2 regions of the Massilia sp. NBRC 108631 genome follow, and region 1 is predicted to be linked to the other one. Evidence: predicted binding sites of a transcription regulator. Region 1 holds the regulator's gene; the other holds the start of a gene.
The links. The regulator HrcA, encoded in region 1, represses chaperone genes, less so after heat shock. The targets are predictions, from matches to a motif close to TTAGCACTCNNNNNNNNNGAGTGCTAA.
Positions count from the first base shown of each region.

Region 2: the regulator HrcA is predicted to act here: its motif matches at 5,986-6,012, upstream of rpoH (RNA polymerase sigma factor RpoH).

Region 1 covers NZ_BAAKJE010000152.1:9,204-17,447, reverse strand. The annotation lists gene dapB (4-hydroxy-tetrahydrodipicolinate reductase) at 1-517, opposite strand, end outside; gene AC6H42_RS16710 (outer membrane protein assembly factor BamE) at 530-1,135, opposite strand; gene fur (ferric iron uptake transcriptional regulator) at 1,257-1,685, shown strand; gene hrcA (heat-inducible transcriptional repressor HrcA) at 1,735-2,751, opposite strand; gene AC6H42_RS16695 (HAD family hydrolase) at 2,789-3,508, opposite strand; gene AC6H42_RS16690 (metallophosphoesterase family protein) at 3,624-5,120, shown strand; gene AC6H42_RS16685 (hypothetical protein) at 5,268-5,858, shown strand; gene AC6H42_RS16680 (hypothetical protein) at 5,881-6,507, shown strand; gene rsmA (16S rRNA (adenine(1518)-N(6)/adenine(1519)-N(6))-dimethyltransferase RsmA) at 6,751-7,527, opposite strand; gene pdxA (4-hydroxythreonine-4-phosphate dehydrogenase PdxA) at 7,538-8,244, opposite strand, start outside.
Region 2 covers NZ_BAAKJE010000198.1:56,751-64,994, forward strand. The annotation lists gene AC6H42_RS21825 (hypothetical protein) at 1-100, opposite strand, end outside; gene AC6H42_RS21830 (porin) at 180-1,256, opposite strand; gene AC6H42_RS21835 (MerR family transcriptional regulator) at 2,040-2,981, shown strand; gene ftsY (signal recognition particle-docking protein FtsY) at 3,128-4,174, shown strand; gene AC6H42_RS21845 (cell division ATP-binding protein FtsE) at 4,199-4,882, shown strand; gene ftsX (permease-like cell division protein FtsX) at 4,879-5,793, shown strand; gene rpoH (RNA polymerase sigma factor RpoH) at 6,138-7,037, shown strand; gene AC6H42_RS21860 (hypothetical protein) at 7,171-7,611, shown strand; gene ggt (gamma-glutamyltransferase) at 7,643-8,244, shown strand, end outside.

The DNA of each region.
Region 1 (8,244 bases):
CGCCCATCTTCAGCGCGGTGCCGGACGGCGCGTCCACCTTGTGGCGGTGGTGCGCTTCGATGATTTCGATGTCATAGCCCACGTTCAGGTTCCTGGCCGCCAGTTGCAGCAGCTTGAGCGTAACGTTCACGCCCACGCTCATATTGGGCGCGAACACGATGGCGGTCTTCTTGGCCGCCGCGGCGATGGCCGCCTTGCCGGCCTCGTCGAAACCGGTGGTGCCGATCACCATCTTGATGCCGTGCTCGGCGCAGTAGGCCAGGTGTTCCAGCGTGCCTTCGGGGCGCGTGAAGTCGATCAGCACCTGCGCGCCGGCCAGGCCCTTGGCCAGGTCCGATTCGATGGCCACGCCGGCCGGCTTGCCGGAGAAGGCGGCGGCGTCCTGGCCCAGGCTGGGCGAACCTTCGCGGTCCAGCGCGCCGGACAGGCGCACTTCCGGCGTGCCCTGCACGGCTTCGATCAGCATGCGGCCCATGCGGCCGCTCGCGCCCGCGATTGCAATGTTCAGTTCAGTCATGCTCGGTCCTTCTTACTTCGATTCGATTTTCGGCGTGACCGGCACGGCCGCGCCTGCGCCCGAGTCGGTGCCGGCCGGCAGCGGCGCCGAGGTCGGCGACACGCCCTTGTTCTGCTCTTTCAGCACCTGCTTGGCGTTTTTCGGCGGACCGGCGATCAGCGCGATGTACTCCTGCTCGGTGGGCAGGTTGCCGCCTTCGAAGCGGTCAACCTTGCCTTCCTTGAAGTACACCACCACGGTGCTGTCGATGGTCTCGCCATTGCCGCGCGCCAGGCGGAACGGATAGTCCCAGCGGTCGGCGTGGAAGATGTCCTGCAACAGCGGGGTGCCGAGGATGAAGCGGACCTGGTCGCGCGTCATGCCGGGCTTCAGCTGCTGCAGCATTTCCTGGGAGATGAAGTTGCCCTGCTGGATGTCGGGACGGTAAGGGGAGAAGAACCACATGAATTTCTGCAGCTGCGAAATGCTGCGGACCTGGGCGCCCTTGCCGGCCACCACCGCGTTGTCTTCGACCTTCAGGTCAGCCTTCTTTTCGCCCAGCGTGCTGAGCGAGGCGCAGCCGGAAACGGCCAGCGCAAGGCAAATCGCGCCCGCCGCGAGGGGCGTGCGGCGTTTCATAGTGTGCAACATGGACTGCGGTATAGCCTGGGTGATGCGCATAAATGACCTCAAATCGATTGAGCGGAAGTGCCAAAACACTATATGATAAAGCACATTGTCCCACACACGAGTAAGAAACATGAGCAACAACCCAACCGACCTGAAGGCAAGCGGCCTGAAAGCGACTTTACCGCGCCTGAAGATCCTCGACATTTTCCAGAATAGCCCGGTGCGCCACCTGACTGCGGAGGATGTTTACAAGATCCTGCTGGCGGACAATATGGATGTTGGCCTGGCAACGGTCTACCGTGTGCTGACCCAGTTCGAGCAGGCCGGCCTGCTGAACCGCAACCACTTCGAGACCGGCAAAGCCATCTTCGAGCTGAACGCCGGCTCGCACCATGACCACCTGGTGTGCCTGGACTGCGGCCGGGTGGAAGAATTCTTCGACGAAGAAATCGAGCAGCGCCAGCAAAGCATTGCCGAAGCGCGCGGCTTCAAGATCGCCGAGCACGCGCTGGCCATCTACGGCAACTGCGTCAAGACGGCCTGCCCGCACAAGCCGTAATTTCCTGAGTGGTTGGCGCGTGGTCGCCTAATGGCTGCCTGATGGTAGCCTAGTGGTTGCTGAGCGCGTTTGACAGCAGCTTGGCGGTGATATCGACGATCGGTATCACCCGCTCGTAAGCCATGCGCGTCGGCCCGATCACCCCCAGCGTGCCGACAATCTTGCCGTTCGCCTCGTACGGCGCGGTCACCACGCTCATCTCGTCCATCGGCACCAGGTTCGACTCGCCGCCGATGTAGATCTGCACGCCGGAAGCCTTGCTCGACACGTCCAGCAGCTGCATCAGGCCGGTCTTCTGCTCGAACATGTCGAACATCTGGCGCAGCGACGTCATGTTGGACGACAAGTCGCTCACCGACAGCAGGTTGCGCTCGCCGGAAATGACCATGTCGTCCGCGCTGTCGGCCATCGCTTCGCTGCCGGCCTCCACCGCCTGCTGCATCAGGCGTCCCATGTCGGTCTGCAGCTGGCGCAGCTCGCCCTGCATGCGTCCGCGCACTTCCTCCAGCGCCAGGCCGCTGTAATGCTGGTTGATGTAGTTGGCCGATTGCACCAGCTGGGCCGGCGTGTAGTCGACGTCGGTCAGCAGCATGCGGTTCTGCACGTCGCCGGCCGGGCTGACGATCACCAGCAGGATGCGCTTCTCCGACAGGCGCAGGAATTCAATCTGCTGGAACACCGACTCGTGGCGCGGTGCCATCACCACCCCGGCAAACTGGGACAGCGAGGACAGCATCTGCGCCGCGTTGGCGATCAGCTTTTGCGGCTGCTGGCTGGGCAGGCGCATGCGCGCCTCCACCGAGCTCTCGTCGATATGCTGCACCGTCAGCAGCGTGTCGACGAAGATGCGGTAGCCGCGCGGCGTGGGAATGCGGCCGGCCGAGGTGTGCGGGCTGGATACGTAGCCCAGCTCCTCCAGGTCCGCCATGATGTTGCGGATGGTGGCCGGGGACAGCTCCAGTCCCGAGATTTTCGACAGCGCGCGCGAGCCTACCGGCTGGCCGTCGGCAATGTAGCGCTCCACGAGCGCCTTGAGCAGGGTTTGGGCACGAATATCGAGTTGCATAGGGTTATTATGCACGCAGACGCGCGCTGGCTGTAGATCAATCTGCCAGCTGGGTCTCCAGCCAGTGCAGAAGTTCGTCGAATGTGGCGCAGACGGCGTCCGGCGCGATGCCGTGCGCCTCGGCCTCGGCCAGGGCGGCGGCGCCGCGCCGGTTCATCCACACCGCGCGCAGGCCGGCGCGCTGGGCGCCCTCCACGTCCAGTTTCAAATCGTCGCCGACATATACCGCCGCCGACGGCGGCACGTTCAGCACCCGGCACGCTTCCAGGAAAATGGCCGGGTCCGGCTTGGCGCTGCCGAAGTGGGCGGCCGCCAGCGACACCTTGAAATGGTGGGCCATGCCGACAACTTCAAGATCCGCGTTGCCGTTGGTGATGGTGCCCAGCACCAGGCGCTCCTTCAGCTTGAGCAGGCCGGGCAGCACATCATCGTACAGCTGGACGGCGTTGCGCGCGGCCGAGAAATGGCGCATGGCGCCGTCCAGGTGGCGCTCGTCCTCGCCCAGCTCAGCGAACGCCGCCTGCAGGCCGGCGCGGCGCAGGCTGGCCAGGTCCACGTGCAGCTCGGGGCGCTCGGCCAGCAGCGCCATGCGGCGCGCGCGCAGCTGGTCGATGGAGAACTGCTGCGCCACGCGCGGGGCGTGCTCGGCCAGCCAGGCGTGCAGGGTCACTTCGGCCTGGGCGATCACCGGGGCAATCGGCCACAGCGTGTCGTCCAGGTCGAACAGGATGGCTTTCGGGGGCATGCGGGCAGTCATGGCGGTATTGTCGCACGGCTGCGGCGGCATGGGGAGCACGCGGCGGCGCTGCGGTTGCGGTGCAAGGCAGGGCCAGCGCATGCTAAATTAGCGGATTGTCCACACGGAGTGTCCCTTGCCCCAACTGCCCGCCTTGCGCGCCCCCTCCCCGCTGCCATTGTCGCCGCTATGGCGGGCATGGCGGCCGCTGGCCGCGCTGGCCCAGCTGGCTTTGCTGGCAGCCTGTTCCCTCCAGCCCACGGCAGGGCCGGCACAGCTGTCCGCCCCGGCCGCACCGGACGCGCAGGGCGGCTACGCCGCCTACGTGCTGGTGGGCGAGTCCGGCGCCGTCGCGCGCGTGGTGCTCGACGCGGCAGCCTGCCCCGCCATCATGGTCGATGGCGCCAGCCGCCCGATGGCGCAGCGCGCCGCGCCGGCCACCCTGCCGCTGCGCCCCAACGCCACCAAGGGCGACGCCAAGCCCTCCGCCTTCCCGCTACGCGTGTGCGAAGCGGACCTGCCGCCCGGAGCCGACAGCGCCAGGGTGGAAGGGCCGGGCTTTGCCACCGCCTTGCCGCTGCCGCGCCCCGCGCCGCAGCGCATCGTCGTCATCGGCGACACCGGCTGCCGCCTTAAAAGGAGCGGCAACGAATTCCAGGACTGCAACGACCCGCAAGCCTACCCCTTCGCCACGGTGGCGGCGGCGGCGGCGGCCTGGAAGCCGGACCTGGTGGTGCACGTGGGCGACTACCACTACCGGGAAAGCCCCTGCCCGCCCGGCAAGGCGGGCTGCGCCGGCAGCCCCTACGGCTACGGCTGGGACACCTGGCGCGAAGACTTCTTCCGCCCCGGGGCCGCCCTGCTGGCGGCCGCGCCATGGGTCGTGGCGCGCGGCAACCACGAACACTGCGAGCGCGCCGGGCAGGGCTGGTGGCGCCTGCTCGACCCACGCCCCCTGCAGAGCGGCCGCGACTGCATCGATCCCGCACGCGACGGCGACGCCAACTACAGCGCGCCCTACGCCGTACCGCTGGGCGGCGGCGCCCAGCTGCTGGTGGCCGACACGGCTTCCACCACCTGGAAAGGGCTGAAACCGGGGGACACCGGCCACGAGCAATACCGCGCCACCTACCAGCGGCTGGACGGGCTGGCGCAGCAGGCCGAGTGGAACATCGCCGTGATGCACCACCCCATCCTGGGTGTGGGCGCCGAAGTCCAGCCAAACGGGGCGCTGGCCTGGCACCTGGGCGACCTCGGCCTGCAGCAAAGCTTCGGTTCGCTCAATCCGCAGCTGTTGCCGGCGCGGGTGCAGGCGCTGCTGTCCGGGCATGTGCACCTGTGGCAGCAGCTGAGCTTTTCCAGTGCGCACCCGACCCAGTTCGTGGCAGGCTTCTCCGGCACCGCCGAGGCCATGGCCCCGCTGCCGGCCAGGCTACCGGCCGGCATCACCCCGGCGCCCGGTGCGGTGGTCGATCAGTTCAGCAGCTGGATAGGCGGCTTCGGCTTCATGGCCATGGAGCGCGGCGCGCCGGGCGAGTGGAGTGTGACGGTGCACGACCGCCATGGCGCGATAAAAAACCGCTGCCGTATCAGCGGCCGACGCTCCGTATGCAGCGTGACACAAGTACAATAGCCGGTTTCGCATGTCAAAAGTCACAAGCTGTTACAAGTTGCCGGTTCCGGATGCACTAAAATAGGCGCCGATTGCGCCTCTTGCCTCCGCAGCCGCAAGGCCCGGCCTTCCTTACCTTTGTACCTACATCAGTATCTGGAGAGTTTTATGAAAAGTTTGACCTCGCGTTGCGGCGCCGCCCTGCTGTTGGCCAGCGCGCTGGCCGCTTGCGGCGGCAGCGACAGCGGCAGCCTGCCGGTGAGCGGCAGCATTATCGGCCTGAACCGTGCCGGCCTGATCCTGAGCAACGGCGGCAAGCAGCTGGTGATCGACGGCGCGCCGTCCAGCTTCTCCTTCCCCGACCTGCTGGCGCCGGACACCGCGTTCGAAGTGAAGGTCGACAAGAGCCCGGACGGCCAGACTTGCCTGCCGAGCAACAACAAGAACAAGATCAACTACTACACCTACAGCACCACGGTGATCACCTGCTCCACCGAGCCGTTTGCGCTGGGCGGCACGGTTAGCGGCCTGACCGGCGCCGGCCTGGCATTGGCCAACGGCGACAACACGGTAGCCATCCTGCCTGGCGCCACCACGTTCACCTTCCCGGTCCCGGTGCCGAACGGCGCGCCGTACGGCGTGACCGTGCTCACGCAGCCGGCCGGGCAGAACTGCACCGTCGCCAACGGCACTGCGGCCAAGATGCCGATGGCCGCCGTCAACACCGTCGCCGTGACCTGCGTGAACAAACCTGCGTGATCAAACAAGCCTGGAGCAATACATGAAAGCATTCCCTGTACGCACTACCGCTGCGGCGGCCCTGCTGCTGGCGCTGAGCGCCTGCGGCGGCAAAGCGTCGTTCGACGTGGCCGGCGTGTTCGTCACCAGCCAAGGCGTTTCGCAGCCGATGGCCAATAGCGGCCTGGTGCTGCAAAACGGCAGCGACAACCTGCCGGTGCCGGTGGGCGCCACCACCTTCAAGTTCGGCAACAGCATTTCCTACGGTACCGCCTACGACATCAAGGTGCTGAAGCAGCCGGACCACATGACGTGCAGCGTGGTCAACGGCAGCGGTTCGGCCGGCCACACCGCCTCCATCTCGGCCAGCGTAATCTGCACCCAGAACACCTACACCATAGGCGGCACGGTCACCGGCATCACCGGCGACTACAACGTCAAGCTGACCAACGGCAGCCTGGGCGGCCAGGTCCTGCTGACCAAGGACACGCCGAACTTCACCTTCGGCACCCCGGTCGCGGATGGCCAGGCCTACGGCGTGTCCGTGCTGGAAATCACCTCGGTCACGGTCAGCCCGGTCAAGCTGGGCTGCAGCGTTGCCAATGGCACCGACGTGATGGGCAACGCCCCGCGCGCCAACATCGTGGTGACCTGCGCACCGACGCCGTAAGAAGGAGCGGGGAGATATAAATTAGCAGAATAACTGGTATCGCCAAAATAAATTGGCGATATATTCTGCGGCGCAGCATAATGCACCTGTCTCCTCCATTTCTTCCCAAAGAATTGGATTTAGCCCGCTCCCTGAGCGGGCTTTTTTTTTTGCTTGCTCCAACGCAAAATGGGGTCAGGGTTAATTATCTATGCGTGGATTGCATAGATAATTAACCCTGACCCCATTTTGGGGTTGGGAAAGTTAGACCGGTTTCAGCAAGTTGGCGAGGGCGACGTAGCCTTCCAGTGCGACCGTCTCGGGGCGGGCGGTGGGGTCGATGCCGGCGGCGCGGATCTGCTCTTCGGTGAACATGCCGGACAGGCAGTTGCGGATCACCTTGCGGCGCTGGGAGAACGCCTTCTGCACCACCGCTTCCAGGGTCTCGCGGTCGCACGGCAGCGGCTTGGCCACCGGGATCATGCGCACGATGGCCGAATCGACCTTTGGCGGCGGGTCGAACGCTTCCGGCGGCACCACGAACAGCAGGTCCATGTGGTAGCGCCATTGCAGCATCACCGACAGCCGGCCATATACCTTGCTGCCCGGCTCGGCCACCATGCGCTCGACCACTTCTTTTTGCAGCATGAAGTGCTGGTCCTGCACCTGCGGCGCGAAGTCGGCCAGGTGGAACAGCAGCGGGCTGGAGATGTTGTACGGCAGGTTGCCGACCACCCGCAGCTTTTGCCCTGCCGGCACCGGGATGCTGCCGAAGTCGAACTTGAGCGCGTCGCCGGAGTGGATGGTCAGCTTGTCGCGCGGGTATTTCTTTTCCAGCCGCGCCACCAGGTCGCGGTCCAGCTCGACCACGTGCATGTGGGGCAACGAACGCAGCAGCTGGTCGGTCATCGCGGCCAGCCCAGGGCCGATTTCCACCATGGCGTCGCCGGGGCGCGGGTTGATGGATTCGGTGATGCTGGACAGGACGTTGTCGTCGTGCAGGAAGTTCTGGCCGAAGCGTTTGCGTGCGATGTGTTTCATGGTTGTTCTTTTAAATGTGGTGAGCGGCGCCGGCCATGGCGGCGGCCGCGGCGATGGCCGCTTCCATGCTGCCGCATTCGGCGCGGCCCAGGCCTTGCGCGGCCAGGTCGAGCGCGGTGCCGTGGTCGACCGAGGTGCGGATCAGCGGCAGGCCGAGCGTGATGTTGATGCCGCGCCCGAAGGTGGCGTATTTGAGCACCGGCAGGCCCTGGTCGTGGTACATGGCCAGCACGCAGTCGGCGTCGCACAGGTATTTGGGCTGGAACAGGGTGTCGGCCGGATAGGGGCCGCTGGCGGCGATGCCGCGCCCCTGCGCCGCCGCGATGGCCGGGGCCACCACGTCGAGGTCTTCGCGCCCCAGGTAACCGTTTTCGCCCGCGTGCGGGTTCAGGCCGGCCACCAGGATGCGCGGCGCGGCGATGCCGAATTTAGTCTTCAGGTCGTGCGCGATGATGTCCAGCGTGGTGCCCAGGCTGTCCACCGTCAGCGCGCCGGCGACATCCTTGAGCGGCAAATGGGTGGTGGCCAGGGCCACCCGCAGCGGCGGCTGCGGCGCCTCGCCGGCCGGCGGCAGCGGTTGCCCGGCCAGCATCATCACCACTTGCGCGGTGCCGGTTTTTTCGGCGAAGTATTCGGTGTGGCCGGAGAACGGCACGCCGGCGTCGTTGATGGTGCTCTTTTGCAGCGGCGCCGTGGCCACCGCGTCGAACCAGCCGG
Region 2 (8,244 bases), on a different contig from region 1:
CATTAGCCTTCGAGCCCGGCTTGGTGACCGCCTTGGGCGCGGCGATCGCGGCACTGGCCGCCAGCAGGGAGAAACATGCGATTTGATGGGCTATTTTCATGGGCGCAATTTTAGCACCGGAATAAAAAACGGCGGCCCGCAGGCCGCCGTTCTCAGCATTTAACGCCGTTTACGCGGAATTAGAAGGTGTGCTTGATGCCCACGTTGAAGGCTTTATCGCCGGTACCGACTTCAGCGTTGTTGCCAACGGTGTAGCTGGCGCCGCGCTTGTTCTTGATCTTGGCGTAAGCAACATAGGTGCTGGTGCGCTTCGACAGCGCGTGCGAGTAGCCCAGTGCCCACTGGCTGGCATCGCGGTTGGCCGCTTCGTTGTCATCCTTGTGGATGTACGAAGCGATCAGGGTGCCAGCGCCGCCGATAGGAGCGGTTGCGCCGATCAGCATGGTGTCGCTGTCGGTCGATGCTGCCACCGCGGTTGCGGTGAAGGCGGTTGGGTTAGGGATAGGCGACGAGGTTGGACCCTTGTCATCGCTGTAAGCGAAGAACGCTTTGGCAACGGTGAAGTCGTAGTTGGCGGCGAACAGGGTGCTGTGCGCGTAGTCACGGTTCACAACCGGCACGCCGGCAGCGGCGGTGTCGTTGTTGCGGTTGTTGTAAGCCAGGCGAGCCTGCAGAGGGCCGTTGCCGTAGTTCAGGGACACGCCCAGCTGACGGCCAGCGTCGGCTTTCGACTGCTCGCCTACGCCGTACTGGAATTCACCGCTGAAGCCACTGTAGGTCGGGGTTTTGTAGTTGACCGAGTTCGAAGCACGCACGTTCATGCCCGAAGCGCCAAACAGGTTCTTGGCCGAACCGGCCAGGCCAGCCTGGAATGGATCGGCAACTTGCGACAGCGCCAGGTACATTGGGGTGTACTGACGGCCCAGGGTCAGGCTGCCGGCTTCTTTCGATACCAGGCCAACGTACGATTGACGCTGGAACAGGCCGGAGGTGTCGCCCACGCCGGTGTCGGCTGCGAAGCCGGCTTCCAGCAGGAACACGGCGGACAGGCCGCCACCCAGGTCTTCCGTACCGCGGAAGCCCAGACGGGACGCGCTAGCAACACCACTGCTTACTTTCGTTACGTTGCCTGCTTTGCCGCCACGCTCGGAGACCACGCCAGCATCAACGATACCGTAGATGGTGACGTTCGATTGGGCAAACGCAGCAGTGCTCATTGCGCCCAGAACTGCGATGGAGATCAGAGTTTTTTTCATTACGAGTTTCCTTCAGTTTGTGTTGCATAAAAGGGTAAAGCTGGAACCACGGCTCAATTCTTGTGCTTGTCGGCGCCCAGTCATGCTGGCGCCACACTTTGTTATTTGTGAGGGCAATCCCCGATTGCCACACTGCGATTTCGGATAAGAAACGCGTCACTTATATAGGCTGCCGCTCGCTGTTGCCGGCTTCGTCACAGAGCGGTCGGCTCTGGAGGCGGCACTATACTGGCCGTTTGCTAATCCAGCAAGTGTTATGAATCGTCCAGTGTGCGAGTGTAGAGTGAACTGCAAGCTGAACCAAACAGCATTATTTATACAGCAATCAGACCAGTTCTGCTTGGACTTGTTAGTTATAAGTAATTTCCACAATAGAATGCGCGGCGCGCCGGTTTTGTGGCAGCGCCCCCTGCGCACGCCCCTTGACGACGGCGCCGGAGCGCCTATGGTTTACTTATCGAGTCTGCTTCGACAGTGACATTTCCCGCCGCCCGGATACAACACTTCGGGAATTTTTTTTCACTTTGTTGACTTTTGTTGTCCAAGACAAACCAAGCGCCACAAGCTGAATTGTGTTCATTGTTCGGGCTGGCCAGCCTGTGTCGTGGACAAGCTTCGGCATAGGGGAGATTCGGCGGAAAGCCGGCCACGGCACGGGACACTTTCTCTACCGAAACGATTGTAGAATGCAGTTCGCAACCGGGTGCAAGCCCGGGCGCCTTGAAAGCGCGGCCACCCCGAACATGTGGCCGCTTATGCAACATGAACACTGAGGCCCCTTCTTTGACAGTCCCCAGTACCATCAGCGACGTTGAGCGCGACACCGGCGTGGCCAAGGAAACCTTGCGCGTCTGGGAGCGCCGCTACGACTTCCCGCAGCCCCTGCGCGACCCGTTCGGCGAACGCGTCTACCCCACCGAACAGGTGGTCAAGCTGCGCCTGGTAAAAAGGCTGATCGACCTCGGCTTCCGTCCCGGCAAAGTCATCCAATACAGTCCGGAAGAACTGCAAGCGCTGGCCGAGAAGGCGGCCGACGGGAGCAAGGCGCGCAGCCGCGCACACCACCCGGAACTGCAGGTTTACCTCGACCTGTGCAAGGCGCACCAGATGGATGCGCTGCGCCGCAAGCTGTCGCAAGCTTTACTGGTGATGGGCCTGAAGAGCTTTGTCATCGACCTGGTCACGCCGCTGACGGTGATGGTGGGCGACGCCTGGGCCGCCGGCCGCTTCGCCGTCTTCGAAGAGCACCTGTTCGCCGAATCGCTGCAGATGGTGATGCGCAGCGCCATCTTCTCGGTGCCGCAGGCAAACGCCGGGCACAACGGCGCGCCGCGCCCGCGCATCCTGCTCACCACCCTGCCGCAGGAACGCCATGGCCTGGGCCTGCTGATGGCCGAAGCGCTGTTCGCCGCCGAAGGCGCGCACGCCATCTCGCTCGGCATCCAGACCCCGGTGCCGGACATCGCCGATGCCGCCCGCAGCCTGGGCGTGGACAGCGTGGCGTTGTCGCTGTCGGCCTCCATGAACCCGCGCCAGGCGCTGGACGGCTTGAAGGAGCTGCGCGCGCGCCTGCCGGACACGGTGGAAATCTGGGCCGGCGGCAACTGCTCGGCGCTGCGCAAGCGTCCGCCCGCCTTCGTGCGCGTGTTCCAGCTGGCCGAAATCGGCGTCGGTATTGCCGACTGGCGCGTGCGCATGCGCACCCAGGCCTTGCCGATCGGTTAATGCGCAGTTGATGCACGCGTAGTTGACTCACGGTTAATCATCGAACAACCCCGCAGCGGCCGGCGGCCCGCGCTCTGGTAGAATACCGGCAGATTTCCCCGTCCGGCGCCGCCGGACCTTCGCTTGAAGCCCTCTACCGCACACCAATGTTTAGCTTCTTCAAGAAAAAACCTGTCCAGCCCGACACGCCTCCCGCCCTGCCCCAGGCAGCCGCTCCCGCAGCCCATGCCGACGTCACGCCGGCCACCGCGTCCGCCCCGCCCGCCCCCGTGATTGCGCCCGGCGCCGAGCAGGACAAGCCGAACTGGATGGCCCGCCTGAAAGCCGGGCTGTCCAAGACTTCCGCCAACCTGTCGGTGCTGTTCGTCGGCGCCAAGATCGATGACGACCTGTACGACGAGCTGGAAGCGGCCCTGCTGATGGCCGACGCCGGCGTGGACGCCACCCAGTTCCTGCTCGACGCGCTCAAGCGCAAGGTCAAGGAGGACAAGCTGCTGGACGCGGCCGCCGTCAAGACCGCGCTGAAAACGCTGATGATAGAGCTGCTGGCGCCGCTGCAGAAACCGTTTGAACTGGGCCGCCACCAGCCGCTGGTGATGATGATTTCCGGCGTCAACGGCGCCGGCAAGACCACCACCATCGGCAAGCTGGCCAAGCACATGCAGGGCCACGGCCAGTCGGTGCTGCTGGCCGCCGGCGACACCTTCCGCGCCGCCGCGCGCGAGCAGCTGATGGTGTGGGGCCAGCGCAACAACGTCACCGTCATCTCGCAAGAGTCGGGCGACCCGGCCGCCGTGTCCTACGACGCGGTGCAGTCGGCCAAGGCCAAGGGCATCGATGTGGTGATGATCGACACCGCCGGCCGCCTGCCGACCCAGTTGCACCTGATGGAAGAGCTGAAAAAGGTCAAGCGCGTGCTGGGCAAGGGCCTGGAAGGCGCGCCGCATGAAACCCTGCTGGTGATCGACGGCAACACCGGCCAGAACGCGCTGGCGCAGGTGAAAGCCTTCGACGACGCGCTGCAGTTGAGCGGCCTGATCATCACCAAGCTGGACGGCACGGCCAAGGGCGGCGTGATCGCGGCCATCGCCCGCGTGCGCCCGGTGCCGGTGTACTTCATCGGCATCGGCGAGCGCATCGAAGACCTGCAGCCCTTCAACGCCACGGAATTTGTCGAAGCCCTGCTGGGCTGAACGATATGAGGACGGCCCCCGCCCATGATTGAATTCCAGCACGTTAGCAAACAATACTCGGCCGACGCCACCGCCTTGCGCGACGTCTCGCTCACCGTCGACAAGGGCGAACTGGTGTTCCTGGCCGGCCCGTCCGGCGCCGGCAAGTCCACCCTGCTCAAGATGATCGCCGCCATGGAGCGCCCCAGCTCGGGCAAGGTGATCGTCAACGGCCAGGACATCGGCAAGCTGAAGCCGGCCGGCGTGCCCTTTCTGCGCCGCAACCTGGGCCTGATCTTCCAGGAACAGCGCCTGCTGACCGACCGCTCCATCCTCGCCAACGTGATGATGCCGCTGATGGTGACCGGCCAGCCGCGCGCCCAAGCCGAGCAGCGCGCCCGCGCCGCACTCGACAAGGTGGGCCTGGGCGACCGCGCCAACGCCTCGCCGCTGGCCCTGTCCGGCGGCGAACAGCAGCGCGTCTCGATCGCGCGCGCCATTGTCAACCGCCCGCAAATCATCCTGGCCGACGAGCCGACCGCCAACCTGGACCGCGCCAGCGCCGACCGCGTGCTGGACGCGCTGCGCGCCTTCCACTCGGTGGGCGTGACCTGCCTGATTTCCACCCACGACGACCAGGTGCTGGCCGGCGCGGCGCGCGTAATCCATTTGAAACAGGGCCAGCTGCAAAGCATCGACGCCGCCACGGCGCAGGAGGTGGCAGCATGAGCAGCTGGTTCCGTCAACACGGCTTCGCGCTGGGCGCCGCGCTGGTGCACCTGCGCAAGGCGCCCGGCAGTTTCCTGTTCAACATCCTGGTGGTGGCCATCGCCCTGGCGCTGCCCTTCATGGGGCTGACCCTGCTGGACAATGTGCGCCCGCTGTCCGAACAGATGTCGGTCGATCCGGAAATCAGCCTGTTCATGAAGCAGGACGTGGCGCGCGAGCAATCGGCCGCGCTGGCCACGCCGCTGCGCGAACTGATGAAGGACGCCAAGATCATCTTCGTGCCGCGCGAAAAGGCGCTGGACAACCTGAAAGGCAAGAGCGGCCTGTCGGACGTGATCGCCACCCTGGGCGAAAATCCGCTGCCGGACAGCTACATCGTCAAGCTGGACGCCTTCCGCAGCGCGGCGGCCGGGCTGGACGTGGACCTGCTGGCCGAACAGATGCGCGCCCTGCCCGGCGTGGACACGGTGCAGATCGACTCGACCTGGGTCAAGCGCCTGGCCGCGCTGATCGGCGTCCTCAAGCTGGCCCTGCTGCTGCTGGCGGCCACGCTGGGCACCGTGGTGGTGGCGGTGGTGTTCAACACCATCCGCCTGCAGGTGCTGACGCAGCGCGAGGAAATCCTGGTGTCCAAGCTGATCGGCGCCACCGACACCTTCATCCACCGTCCGTTCTACTACACCGGCGCGCTGCTGGGCCTGTGCGCCGGCGGCGTGGCGCTGGGCGCGGTGGCGCTGGCGCTGCAGCCGTTGAACAAGGCTATTGCCGAGTTCGCCCGCCTGTACGCGTCCGAATTCCAGCTGGCCGCGCTCGAGCCGCTGCCGATGGCCGCCCTGCTGGCCGTGTCCGCCATACTCGGCCTGACCGGCGCGGTGCTGTCGGTGCAGCGCCACCTGGCCCGCCTGAACTGAGCTGAGGCGGGTTACGCGCGCTGCGCTCACCCGCCCAAAGTGCGTTCACGCACAGTCCGCGCCGCCTCCCCCCGCTATCCTGTCCGTATTGACGTTTCGCAAACACAAGGCGGTTTGCCGCGCCTTTGTCAAAAACCATCGAATAGAATCGCCCCATAGCATTACCACTATCAGGGGCATTGCAACTGGCGATTGGCACTCACCGATTGAGAGTGCTAATATATGTCCAACTGATACCTTAACTCATGCATTAGAGCAAGATTAAGCTGAGTTTAAGACGTATCCAGCAAGATGCAAGAATCCGAAACATTCCGTGTTCGACGAGCGAGGAAACAAAAATGACTATGATGACCGCACCTGCCGCATTGGTACCAGCCAATAAGAATGCCATGGCACTGGGACTGGGATTCACTGGCAACCTGGGCAACCTGGACGCCTACATTTCGGCGGTGAACCGCCTGCCTATGCTCACGCCTGAAGACGAGAAGCGCCTCGGCCGCAGCCTCAAGGAAAACAACGACCTGGGCGCCGCGCAGGAGCTGGTGCTGTCGCACCTGCGCCTGGTGGTGTCGATCGCGCGCGGCTATCTGGGCTACGGCCTGCCGCACGCCGACCTGATCCAGGAAGGCAATATCGGCCTGATGAAAGCCGTCAAGCGTTTCGACGCCGACCAGGGCGTGCGCCTGGTGTCCTACGCGATGCACTGGATCAAGGCGGAAATCCACGAGTACATCCTGAAGAACTGGCGCCTGGTCAAAGTGGCCACCACCAAGGCCCAGCGCAAGCTGTTCTTCAACCTGCGCAGCCACAAGACCGGCCTGGACGCCATGTCGCCCACGCAGATCGACCAGCTGGCCAAGCTGCTGGACGTCAAGCGCGAAGAAGTGATCGAGATGGAAACGCGCCTGAGCGGCCGCGACATCGCGCTGGAATCGCCAACCGACGACGAAGACGACAAGTTCGCGCCCATCGCCTACCTGTCCTCCGAGCAAAGCGAGCCGACCCGCGTGCTGGAAGCCGAGCAAGTGACGCGCCTGCATTCCGAAGGCCTGGAAACGGCGCTGGGCAAGCTCGACCCGCGTTCGCGCCGCATCGTCGAAGCGCGCTGGCTGGCCAACGACGACGGCTCCGGCGCCACGCTGCACACGCTGGCCGACGAGTTCGGCGTCTCGGCTGAGCGCATCCGCCAGATCGAGTCGGCCGCGCTGAAAAAAATGAAAGGCGCGCTCGCCGCCTACGTGTAAGCAATTGCTTTACCGACAAATGGGGTCAGGGTTAATTAATCATTAACCCTGACCCTTTGTCTTTCATTCGGGCAAGCGTGCGCCGCAATTGATGTGTTTTAGCTAATATTTTGATCCAGACAGGAGAACGAATATGCAGCTCAGAATCATCAGCCTTCTTACCTGCTTCGCCGGCTTCGGCATCGTTGCCGCGTGCAGCGTGGTGGCGCAGAACGGCGGCGGGAGCGAGACACCGCCGGCACCCAAGCGCAAAAGCGCCACCTATACCTTGACGGCGGGCCAGAGCGTGGCGCTGACGCCCACCGCCACGCTGAAACTGGAACGCGTCAACGACAGCCGCTGCAAGACCGGCGCCGTGTGCGTGTGGGAGGGGTATATCAGCTACAGCTTTGTGCTGACCAACAATGGTAACGCCAGCAACTTCGTACTGGCCGAGAAGATGCCGGGCGGTAGCAATACCGCAACCCAGCAAGGCCTGCGCTTTACGCTGACCGGCCTGGAACCGCCGGACCCGCCCGCAGTCCATGCTCCTGCGCCAACTTATCGGGTAAGCTTGCGGGTGGATATTTCCTAGCCCCCAAGCCTTGCTACCGATAAGAGTGCCCATGACTTCACCAGCCCGCCGCGCCCTCCCTTCCCTGCTTGTTTCCACCATCATCATCAGCGCCGCCATGGCCCCGCCCGCCTGGGCCAAGGGCCCGGTCGCCACCGGCACCGGCGGCGCCGTCGCCACCATCAGCGAACAGGCCAGCCAGTCGGCCCTGGCCATCCTCAACCAGGGCGGCAACGCGGTCGACGCGGCGGTTGCGGCGGCGGCCACGCTGGGCGTGACCGATCCGTTCAGCTGCGGCATCGGCGGCGGCGGCTTCATGATGATTTACCTGGCCAGGGACAAGCGCGTCATCACCATCGACCACCGCGAAACGGCGCCGGCCAATTTCCAGCCCACCATATTCCAGCAGGACGGCAAGCCGCTCGACTTCGAACAGACCCTGGCCAGCGGCATGTCGGTCGGCGTGCCGGGCACGGTGCGCGGCTGGCACGAGGCGCTGGAGCGCTACGGCTCCATGCCGCTGAAGAAGGTGCTGCAGCCGGCCATCAAGGTGGCGGCGGACGGCTTCCGGGTAAACGCCAATTTCTCCAGCCTGGTGGCGTCCAACCAGAGCAAGTTCCAGCTGTTCCCCGCCACGGCCAAGCTCTACTTGAA